DNA from 3 places in the Variovorax sp. GW822-FHT04A09 genome. Region 2 is predicted to be linked to each of the others. Evidence: predicted binding sites of a transcription regulator. Region 2 holds the regulator's gene; each other region holds the start of a gene.

Region 1 (3,257 bases), on a different contig from region 2:
CCGGCCTGAGCTTCCTGATTGCCGCGCGCCGATGCGAGATCGACGCGCTGGACCAGCTCGCGCGCACCAGCGAGCTGGTCGGCGCCATCGGTCGGCTCGTGCATGCGCTGCAGCGCGAGCGCGGCATGTCGAACGTGTTCCTGGCCTCGCACGGCGGGCGCTTTGCCGAACAGCGCGGCCCGCAGATCGCCGAATGCCTGGCGCTCGAGCAGCAGGTGCGCGCCGGCTTCGACCGGCTCGAGGCCGAGCACCACCGCGCGGTGGGCGCCGGCCACGGCGCGCGCCTGTTCAGCCGCATCGCCTGGGTGCTGCCCGGCCTGGACGCCCTGCCCGCGCTGCGCCGGCGCATCGACGCGCTCGAACTCCAGCCCGCCCAGGCCGTGGCCGCCTTCGCCAAGCTGGTGGCCGGCCTGCTGGCGGTGGTGTTCGAGGCGGCCGATGGCGCCACCGACCCCGAGATCTCGCGCCTGCTGGTGGCGATGTTCAACTTCATGCAGGGCAAGGAGTTCGCCGGCCAGGAACGTGCCTTCGGCGCCGCCGCGCTCGCGCTGGGCCGGGGCGACGACGCGCAGCGCCAGCAGTGGCGCCACCTCATCGAGTCGCAGGAGCGCTGCTTCCAGGTGTTCATCGATTTCTCGGGCGACGCGGTGCGCACGCTGTGGCACGACAGCCAGTCGGACGCCGTGCTGGCCGAACTCGAGCGCCTGCGCCGCAAGGGCGCCACCTCGGTGCCGGCCGACGCGCTGCTGAGCCAAGCCTGGTTCGACTGCTGCACCCGGCGCATCGACGCCATGCAGACGGTCGAGAACCGCCTCTCGGCCGACCTGCGCGCGCTGTGCGACCACAAGACCGCCCAGGCCCGCAGCGAGCTGGCCGCGTACCGGCAACTGCTCGGCACGCTGGCCCCGCAGGCCGGCGGCGCGCTGTTCTTCGACGATGCCCAGCAGGCGCAGGACGCCACGCCGGCGCAGCTCGGGCGCCACCTCGAACGCTCGGTGCTCGACATGGTCCAGGAGCAGTCGCAGCGCCTGCAGGCCATGAGCGACGAACTCGACACCGTGCGCGCCTCGCTCAACGAACGCAAGATCGTCGAGCGCGCCAAGGGCCTGCTGATGGCGCACCGGCGCCTGAGCGAGGCCGAGGCGCACAAGATGCTGCGCCAGACCGCCATGAACCAGAAGCGCCGCCTCGTCGACGTGGCCGAGTCGATGCTGGCCATGGCCGACTACCTGCCGCTCGAGCCTGCACCGCGGCGCTGACCCGGGCCGCTTGGATTGGTGCAGCGCACAACAACTGTGCGTCGCCCGGGTTAGCGAACCAGCAGGAACTTTCCCCTGCGCCGGCGCGCCCTGTCAGCTATCTTTTCCATAGCTCCCACTGGCGGCTTCGGGCTGGCACACCGCTTGCATGGAGCTTGTCACAGACCGCAAGGTCTTCAGGCAGGTTGCACCCAACGGCGGGTGCGGCCCACCGAACCGGACAAAGGCGTCCCCATCCCGCAAGGGCTCGTTCACGAGCAGCCCCTGCGCGGTGCGGACGCCTTTTCGTTTTTGTCTTTCACTTCTGGAGCCTCGCCCATGTCCGATCTGCTGCTGAAAACCAAACTGAGCCGGCGCCGCGTGCTGCAGGCCGCCGCCCTCGGCGCCGTGGGCATCGACCCCGCGCTGCGCGCCGCCGTCTGGGCCCAGGGCTCGGACAAGCCCGAGAAGGAAGAAGTGAAGATCGGCTTCATCCCGCTGACCGACTGCGCCAGCGTGGTGATGGCCTCGGTGCTGGGCATCGACAAGAAGTACGGCGTGAAGATCGTGCCCAGCAAGGAAGCCAGCTGGGCCGGCGTGCGCGACAAGCTCGTGAACGGCGACCTCGACATGGCGCACGTGCTCTACGGCCTGGTGTACGGCATGCACCTGGGCGTGAGCGGCCCGAAGAAGGACATGGCCGTGCTCATGACCCTGAACAACAACGGCCAGGCCATCACGCTGTCGAAGAAGCTGGCCGACAAGGGCGCGGTCGATGCCGCCTCGCTCGCCAAGCTCATCGCCAAGGAAAAGGGCGAATACACCTTCGCCCACACCTTCCCCACCGGCACGCACGCCATGTGGCTCTACTACTGGCTCGCCTCGGCCGGCATCGACCCGTTCAAGGACGTGAAGAACATCACCGTGCCGCCCCCGCAGATGGTGGCCAACATGCGCGTGGGCAACATGGACGGCTACTGCGTGGGCGAGCCCTGGGGCCAGCGCGCGATCATGGACGGCATCGGCTTCACCGGCATCACCACCCAGGACATCTGGAAGGACCACCCCGAGAAGGTGCTGGGCTGCACCGCGGAGTTCACGAAGAAGTACCCGAACACCGCGCGCGCCGTCACGGCCGCGATCCTCGAGGCCGGCAAGTGGATCGACACCGGCCTGCAGAACAAGAACAAGATGGCCGAAACCATTGCTGACAAGAGCTACGTCAACACCAGCGTGGACGCGATCAACCAGCGCATCCTGGGCCGCTACACCAACGGCCTGGGCAAGAGCTGGGACGACCCCAACCACATGAAGTTCTACAACGGCGGCGCCGTGAACTTCCCGTACCTCTCGGACGGCATGTGGTTCCTCACGCAGCACAAGCGCTGGGGCCTGCTGAAGGAGCACCCCGACTACCTGAAGGTGGCCACCGAGATCAACCGCATCGACATCTACAAGCAGGCCGCCGCCGCCACGCAGACGCCCGTGCCCAAGGACGTGCTGCGCACCAGCAAGCTCTTCGACGGCACCGTCTGGGACGGCAAGGACCCGAAGAAGTACGCCGAGTCTTTCAAGCTCCATGTCTGAGGAGAAACGCACCATGGTCAGCGCTGTCTTCCATTCCCCGCTCGACGCCGTGACCTCGCAGGTCGCCGCGCCCGTGGTGTCCAGGCCCCTGGCACCCGCCCCCGCTGCGGCCGTTGCGGCGGCGGCACCCGTGCCCCGCACCCGCACGCCCCTGGACCTGCGCGCCTTCTGGATGCGCGTGCTCCCGCCGTTCCTGGGCTTCGGCCTGCTGGTGCTGGTGTGGGAGATCGTGGCCATGAAGAGCACCACCGGCTTTCCCTCGCCGCTGGCCACCTGGCAGCAGGCGCTCACAGTGTTCAGCGATCCGTTCTACAGCAAGGGCCCGAACGACCAGGGCGTGGGCTGGAACGTGCTGTCGTCGCTGCAGCGCGTGGCGCTGGGCTTCGGCCTGGCGGCGGCGGTCGGCATTCCGGCCGGCTTCGCCATCGGGCG
Region 2 (3,257 bases):
GGCGCGGGCAAGACCACCTCGTTCTACATGATCGTCGGGCTGGTGCGCGCCGACGCCGGCGAGATCACCATCGACGGCGAGCCCATCGCCCACATGCCCATCCACCGCCGCGCGCGCATGGGCCTGAGCTACCTGCCGCAGGAGGCCTCGATCTTCCGCAAGCTCACGGTCGAGGAAAACGTGCGCGCCGTGCTCGAGCTGCAGCGCGAGCCCGACGCCAACGGCCGCATGATGCCGCTGACCAAGCAGCACACCGAAGAGCGCCTGGCCGACCTGCTGGCCGACCTGCGCGTGGACCACCTGCGCGATTCGCCCGCGCTTGCGCTGTCGGGCGGCGAGCGCCGCCGCGTTGAAATTGCACGCGCGCTGGCCACGCAGCCGCGCTTCATTCTGCTGGACGAGCCCTTCGCCGGCATCGACCCGATCGCGGTGATCGAGATCCAGCGGATCATCAGTTTCCTGAAAGAGCGCGGCATCGGCGTGCTCATCACCGACCACAACGTGCGTGAGACGCTGGGCATCTGCGATCACGCGTTCATCATCAGCGACGGGCACGTGCTGGCACAAGGCACACCCTCGGAGATCGTCGACAACGCCGAGGTACGCAGGGTGTACCTGGGCGAGCACTTCCGCATGTAAGGGAGGGTCGGGTCTCCATGAAGCAAGGGCTGTCCCTTCGCGTCTCGCAGCATCTGGCCTTGACGCCACAGCTGCAGCAGTCCATTCGCCTGCTCCAGCTCTCCACGCTCGAACTGAGCCAGGAGGTGGAGCAGATGCTGGACGAGAACCCGTTCCTCGAGCGCACCGCGGAAGAAGCGGCGCGCGAGGAGTTCGGGCTGGACACGGCCGACGCGCCGGTGCCGCGCGACGACGCGGGCGAGGGCGAGGCCGAGTTCACGCCGTCCGCCGCCAGCACGTCCTCCACGTCCAGCGACACCACCACCTCGACCCCCGACACCGACGGCCCCGCCGCCGAGATCGCCGAGCGCGAGCCCGACTGGGAAGGCGACGGCACCGTCGACATGGCGCCCGACGACAGCGAGTGGGGCAGCGATGCGCCCGCACGCCAGAACAACCTGGGCGACGACGAGCGTGCCGACGCCACCGAACTCGCGCGCAGCCAGGAGTCGCTGCAGTCCTTCCTGCATCGCCAGGCGCTGAGCCTGCGCCTCAATGAAAACGACTGCGCCGCGCTGCGCTTTTTGATCGAATCGCTCAACGACGACGGTTACCTCGAAGACTCGCTGCCCGCGCTGGCCTCGGGCCTGGCGGGCGACGACAACGACCAGTTCGACGACCTCGTGCACCACTTCCAGGTGGCGCTGGGCCTGCTGCAGAGCCTGGAGCCGGCCGGCGTCGGCGCGCGCGACCTCGGCGAATGCCTGAGCATCCAGCTGAAGGCGCTCGCCAGCGAAGACGAGACCGAGGCCGAAGCGCTCATCCGCAAGACCGCCATCGCGATCTGCAAGCAGCCGATGGAGCTGCTCGCGCGGCGTGACTTCAAGCGCCTGGCCACGCTCACGCGCACCAACGAAGAGTTGGTGCGCTCGGCGCTGCAGATCATTGCGCGCCTGGAGCCCAAGCCGGGCCGCCGCTTTGTCGACGTCGAACGCAACATCGTCATTCCCGATGTGATCGTCACCAAGACCGGGCGCGGCACCAACGTGAAGTTCCGCGTCATGCTCAACCCCGAAGTCATGCCGCGCCTGCGCGTGCACGACATCTACGCCGGCGCGCTCAAGTCGCACAAGGGCGAGGGCAGCCAGGCGCTGTCGCAGCGGCTGCAGGAGGCGCGCTGGTTCATCAAGAACATCCAGCAGCGCTTCGACACCATCCTGCGCGTGAGCAACGCCATCGTCGAGCGCCAGAAGAGCTACTTCGTGCACGGCGAGCTGGCCATGCGCCCGCTGGTGCTGCGCGAGATCGCCGACGAGCTCGGCCTGCACGAGTCGACCATCTCGCGCGTGACCACCGCCAAGTACATGGCCACGCCCTTCGGCACGGTCGAGCTGAAGTACTTCTTCGGCTCGGCGCTGGGCACCGAGACCGGTGGCAATGCGTCGAGCACCGCGGTGCGCGCGCTGATCAAGCAGTTCGTGAGTTCCGAGAGCATCAAGAAGCCGCTGTCCGACAGCCAGATCTCCGAGATGCTGAAGGAGCAGGGCATCGAGTGCGCGCGCCGCACCGTCGCCAAGTACCGCGAAGCCTTGCGCATCGCACCGGCCAACCTGCGCAAAGCCCTGTAGAAAGCCCACGATGACCCGTCGCCTGCTGTCGCGCTGGGGGCATTGGGTCTTCGCCCTCGTGGCTGCATCGCTGTTCGCCGGCTGTGCCACCTTGCCCGACGACGCACCGCGCCCGCCCACCAAGGCCATCGCCGTCTCGGCCGACACCGCGCTCGGCAAGATCGCGTTGGCCTCGCAGCCCGACCCCGACCTCAGCGGCTTTCGCCTGATGCCCGGCGGCGACTTCGCCTTCGACACGCGGCTGCAGCTGGCGCGCCGCGCGCAGCGCACGCTCGACGTGCAGTACTACCAGATCGAGAACGACGAGACCGGCCGCTACCTGCTGCGCACCCTGCGCGATGCGGCCCAGCGCGGCGTGCGCGTGCGCCTGTTGATGGACGACCTGTACACGTCCGGCGAAGACGAGCTGTTGCTCGGGCTGGCCGCCACGCCGAACGTGGAGCTGCGCCTGTTCAACCCGTTCCCGGCCGGGCGCGGCAGCCTGCTCAAGCGCTTCACCGCGTCGCTGTTCGACTTCAGCCGCGTCAACCGCCGCATGCACAACAAGCTCTTCATCGCCGACGGCGCGATGGCGGTGGCGGGCGGGCGCAACATCGGCAACCAGTACTTCCGCCGCACCACCGGCCCGAACTTCATCGACCTCGACACCTTCGTCACGGGCGCGTTGATTCCGCGCCTGGGCGTGCTGTTCGACCAGTACTGGAACAGCCCGCACGTGCGCCCGATCGGCGCGGTCGTGCACACCGACCTGCCGCGCGAAGAGCTGCAGCGCCGCTTCGACGCCGCCACCGGCCCCGACACCACGCCGCCGCCGCCCAGGCCTGCGCCCAACGACCTGCTCGGCTACAGCCCCGTGGCCGACGACCTCGACGCCGGCAAGCTCGGCCTGATCTGGACCACCGCCGAGGCTTATGCCGATTCACCCGACCGCGTGATCGGCAAGACCGCGTCGTATGGCGGCGTGCCGCTGCTCGACGTGGACAGCGTGCGCTACAACGTGGTCGAGCAGAT
Region 3 (3,257 bases), on a different contig from region 2:
GATGGGGATGCCGTGCGCCTGGCCCAGCCACAGCACGTGGCGGTAGGTCCAGCTGCGCTTCGAAGGAATCTCGGCCGGCCCGAGCTGGCCGTGGTGCTTGAGCAGCGCGCCCAGCAGCACGGGCTTGTAGGCCACGCTCACGCTCAGGCCTTCGAGCGCCTCGGGCAGGTGCTCGAACGCCAGGTGCGCGTAGGGCGAGATGAAATCGAGATAGAAGTCGATGTGCTTCATGCGTCGTGGTCTCCTGTGGTGGGTTCGGGCACGCGCCAGATGCCGGCCTGGGCCCGCAGTTCGATCGCGCGCCACACCTGGCGGCGGCTGTCGTCTTCCATCTTGCTCCAGCCGGCGATCTCGGGAATGGTGCGCAGGCACCCTTCGCAGAAGCCGCTCAGGCGGTCCATGCGACACACCGACGAGCACGGCGAGGGCACCTCGCCGTCCATGCGCTGCACGGTGCCTGCGCGCTCGGCAAGCGCATGCGCTTCGTCGAAGTTCACACCACGTCGGCCACCGGCGCGCCGGTGAGCTTCTCTAAATCGGTCGGGTGCAGCTGGAACACCGCGTGCGGATGGCCCGCGGCGGCCCAGATCTCCTCGAAGCGGAACAGCTCGCGGTCGATGAGCACCACGGGCTTGGTCACATGGCCCACCGGCGACACGCCGCCGATGGTGAAGCCGGTGCGCGCCTTCACGAAGTCGGCGTCGGCGCGGCCGGTCTTGCCGACGATGGCGTCGACTTTCTTCTCGTCGACGCGCTTGTCGCCCGAGGTGATGACCAGCACCGCCGCCTCGTCGCTCTTGCGCCGGAAGATGATGCTCTTGGCGATCTGACCGACCGAGATGCCGAGCGCGTCGGCGGCCTGCTGCGCGGTGCGGCAGGCGTCGTCGAGCATGCGGGGCGCATGGGGATGGCCGGCGTCCTGCAGCACGCGGGAGACGCGCTGGACACCTTCAGGGAGGGAATGGAGTTCGGAGCCGCACATGGCAAGTTCTTCGAGGTTCGTGGGGGCGTTCGCCCTGCGTTGCAAGGCCCCGAGCATACGGAAAAGCCCCGCGCACCGGCGCCGCCGCCCCCTTGCGCCCCTGCACCCCGGCGCACCAATGCGGAGAGCGCCGGCGCACGACGCCCGTGCGCGGCGTGCCGGCCCCGGTCCGATTTCGGTGCGCCATCGGCCGACAAGGCCCGCCACACGGGCTTTTGAGCGCGGCACGCTTATTGCTGAACACGGTGGCGACCCACCGGCCTCTGCGGCGGGTTCGCAATGCCTCCGCTAACGACGGCGGGGTTCAAGCGCACCGATGGCCGCCCGCCGCCGGTTCGTCTGCTCCAACCCATTTCGCATCCGTTCCGTCGCGGGGGCCCCAACGACGCTGTCTGTTCGACAGCGGCTGCGGGGGCGCCTTCCAGGGCCGGTTGCGTGCAGGACCCCCAATGAAGATCGCAGTCATCGGCCACGGCATGGTCGGCCACAAGTTCCTCGAGCAACTCCACACGCTCGGCATTCCCGACGCACAGGTCACCGTGCTGTGCGAAGAGCCACGCCCGGCCTACGACCGGGTGCACCTGTCCGAATACTTCTCCGGCAAGACGGCCGACGACCTGTCGCTGGTCGAGCCCGGCTTCTTCGAGCGCAGCGGCTTCACGCTGCGCCTGGCCGCGCGGGCCGTGGCCGTCGAGCGGCGCAACAACACCGTCACCACGGCCGACGGCGAGGTGATCGCCTACGACAAGCTGGTGCTGGCCACCGGCTCCAACCCCTTCGTGCCGGCCGTGCCGGGCCGCGACCGACCGAACTGTTTTGTCTACCGCACCATCGAGGACCTCGACGCCATGAAGGCCTGCGGCGCCAAATCGCGCAGCGGCGTGGTGGTGGGCGGCGGCCTGCTGGGCCTGGAATGCGCCAAGGCGCTGCGCGACATGGGCCTGGAAACGCACGTGGTCGAGTTCGCACCGCGCCTGATGGCGGTGCAGGTCGACGAAGGCGGCGGCCGTGCATTGCGCGGCAGCATCGAGGCGCTGGGCCTGCACGTGCACACCGGCCGCAACACGGTAGAAATTACCGACGGCGCGAGCGCGCGGCACCGCATGGTGTTCGCCGACGGCACGCACCTGGAGACCGACATGATCGTGTTCTCCGCCGGCATCCGCCCGCGCGACGAACTCGCACGCCAGAGCCTGCTGGCCGTGGGCCCGCGCGGCGGCGTGGCGATCGACAGCCACTGCCGCACCAGCGATCGCAACGTCTACGCCATCGGCGAATGCGCGGCGTGGAACGAACAGACCTTCGGCCTCGTCGCACCGGGCTACGACATGGCGCGCGTGGCCGCCCGCCACATCGCCGGCCAGGACGACGCCGCCTTCACCGGCGCCGACCTGAGCACCAAGCTCAAGCTGATGGGCGTCGACGTCGCCAGCATCGGCGACGCGCACGGCAAGACGCCGAAGTCGCGCGCCTACCAGTACATCGACGAGCGCAAGCAGGTCTACAAGAAGATCGTCGTCAGCGAAGACGGCAAGCAGCTCTTGGGCGCGGTGCTGGTCGGCGACGCCAGCGAGTACGGCACGCTGCTGCAGCTGGCGCTCAACGGCATCGCACTGCCCGACGAGCCCGAGTTCTTGATCCTGCCGTCGAGCGACGGCAAGGCCAAGCCGGGCCTGGGCGTCGAGGCCCTGCCCGACAGCGCGCAGATCTGCTCCTGCAACAGCGTCACCAAGGGCCAGATCTGCGAGGCCGTGGGCCAGGGCGTGTGCACGCCCGCCGAGATGAAGGCCTGCACCCAGGCCGGCGCCACCTGCGGCGGCTGCGTGCCGCTGGTCACGCAGGTCATGAAGATGGAAATGGCCAAGCGCGGCATGGCCGTGAACAACCACCTGTGCGAGCACTTCCCCTACTCGCGCCAGGAGCTGTACCACCTCATCCGCGTGGGCGAGATCCGCAGCTTCGCCGACCTGCTCGCCAAGCACGGCAAGGGCCTGGGCTGCGACATCTGCAAACCGACCGCCGCGAGCATCTTCGCCTCGTGCTGGAACGAGTTCGTGCTCAAGAAAGACCTGGCCGGCCTGCAGGACAGCAACGACTACTTCCTGGGCAACATCCAGAAGGACGGCACCTACTCCGTGGTGCCGCGCATGCCCGGCGGCGAGGTCACGCCCGAGGGGCTGATCGCCGTGGGCCAGGTTGCGAAGAAGTACGGCCTGTACACCAAGATCACCGGCGGGGCGCGCGTGGACATGTTCGGCGCGCGCGTCGAGCAGCT

The links. Region 2 encodes sigma-54, which starts transcription at its own class of promoters, with help from an activator protein. Its sites were predicted from a motif close to TGGCANGNAANCTGCTTT; they were not measured.
Region 1: AC1RLW_RS15950 (CmpA/NrtA family ABC transporter substrate-binding protein) is a predicted target of sigma-54. The motif match lies at 1,393-1,410, and genes of this name have one in related genera.
Region 3: nirB (nitrite reductase large subunit NirB) is a predicted target of sigma-54. The motif match lies at 1,205-1,222, and genes of this name have one in related genera.

Annotation. Positions count from the first base shown of each region.
Region 1 covers NZ_JBXAMV010000002.1:1,062,588-1,065,844, reverse strand. Annotated here, with positions in the region: gene AC1RLW_RS15955 (nitrate- and nitrite sensing domain-containing protein) at 1-1,259, shown strand, start outside; gene AC1RLW_RS15950 (CmpA/NrtA family ABC transporter substrate-binding protein) at 1,578-2,825, shown strand; gene ntrB (nitrate ABC transporter permease) at 2,839-3,257, shown strand, end outside.
Region 2 covers NZ_JBXAMV010000005.1:111,565-114,821, reverse strand. Annotated here, with positions in the region: gene lptB (LPS export ABC transporter ATP-binding protein) at 1-639, shown strand, start outside; gene rpoN (RNA polymerase factor sigma-54) at 657-2,246, shown strand; gene AC1RLW_RS23925 (phospholipase D family protein) at 2,257-3,257, shown strand, end outside.
Region 3 covers NZ_JBXAMV010000006.1:63,762-67,018, reverse strand. Annotated here, with positions in the region: gene AC1RLW_RS25975 (2-hydroxychromene-2-carboxylate isomerase) at 1-231, opposite strand, end outside; gene AC1RLW_RS25970 (DUF1289 domain-containing protein) at 228-497, opposite strand; gene AC1RLW_RS25965 (YbaK/EbsC family protein) at 494-982, opposite strand; gene nirB (nitrite reductase large subunit NirB) at 1,432-3,257, shown strand, end outside.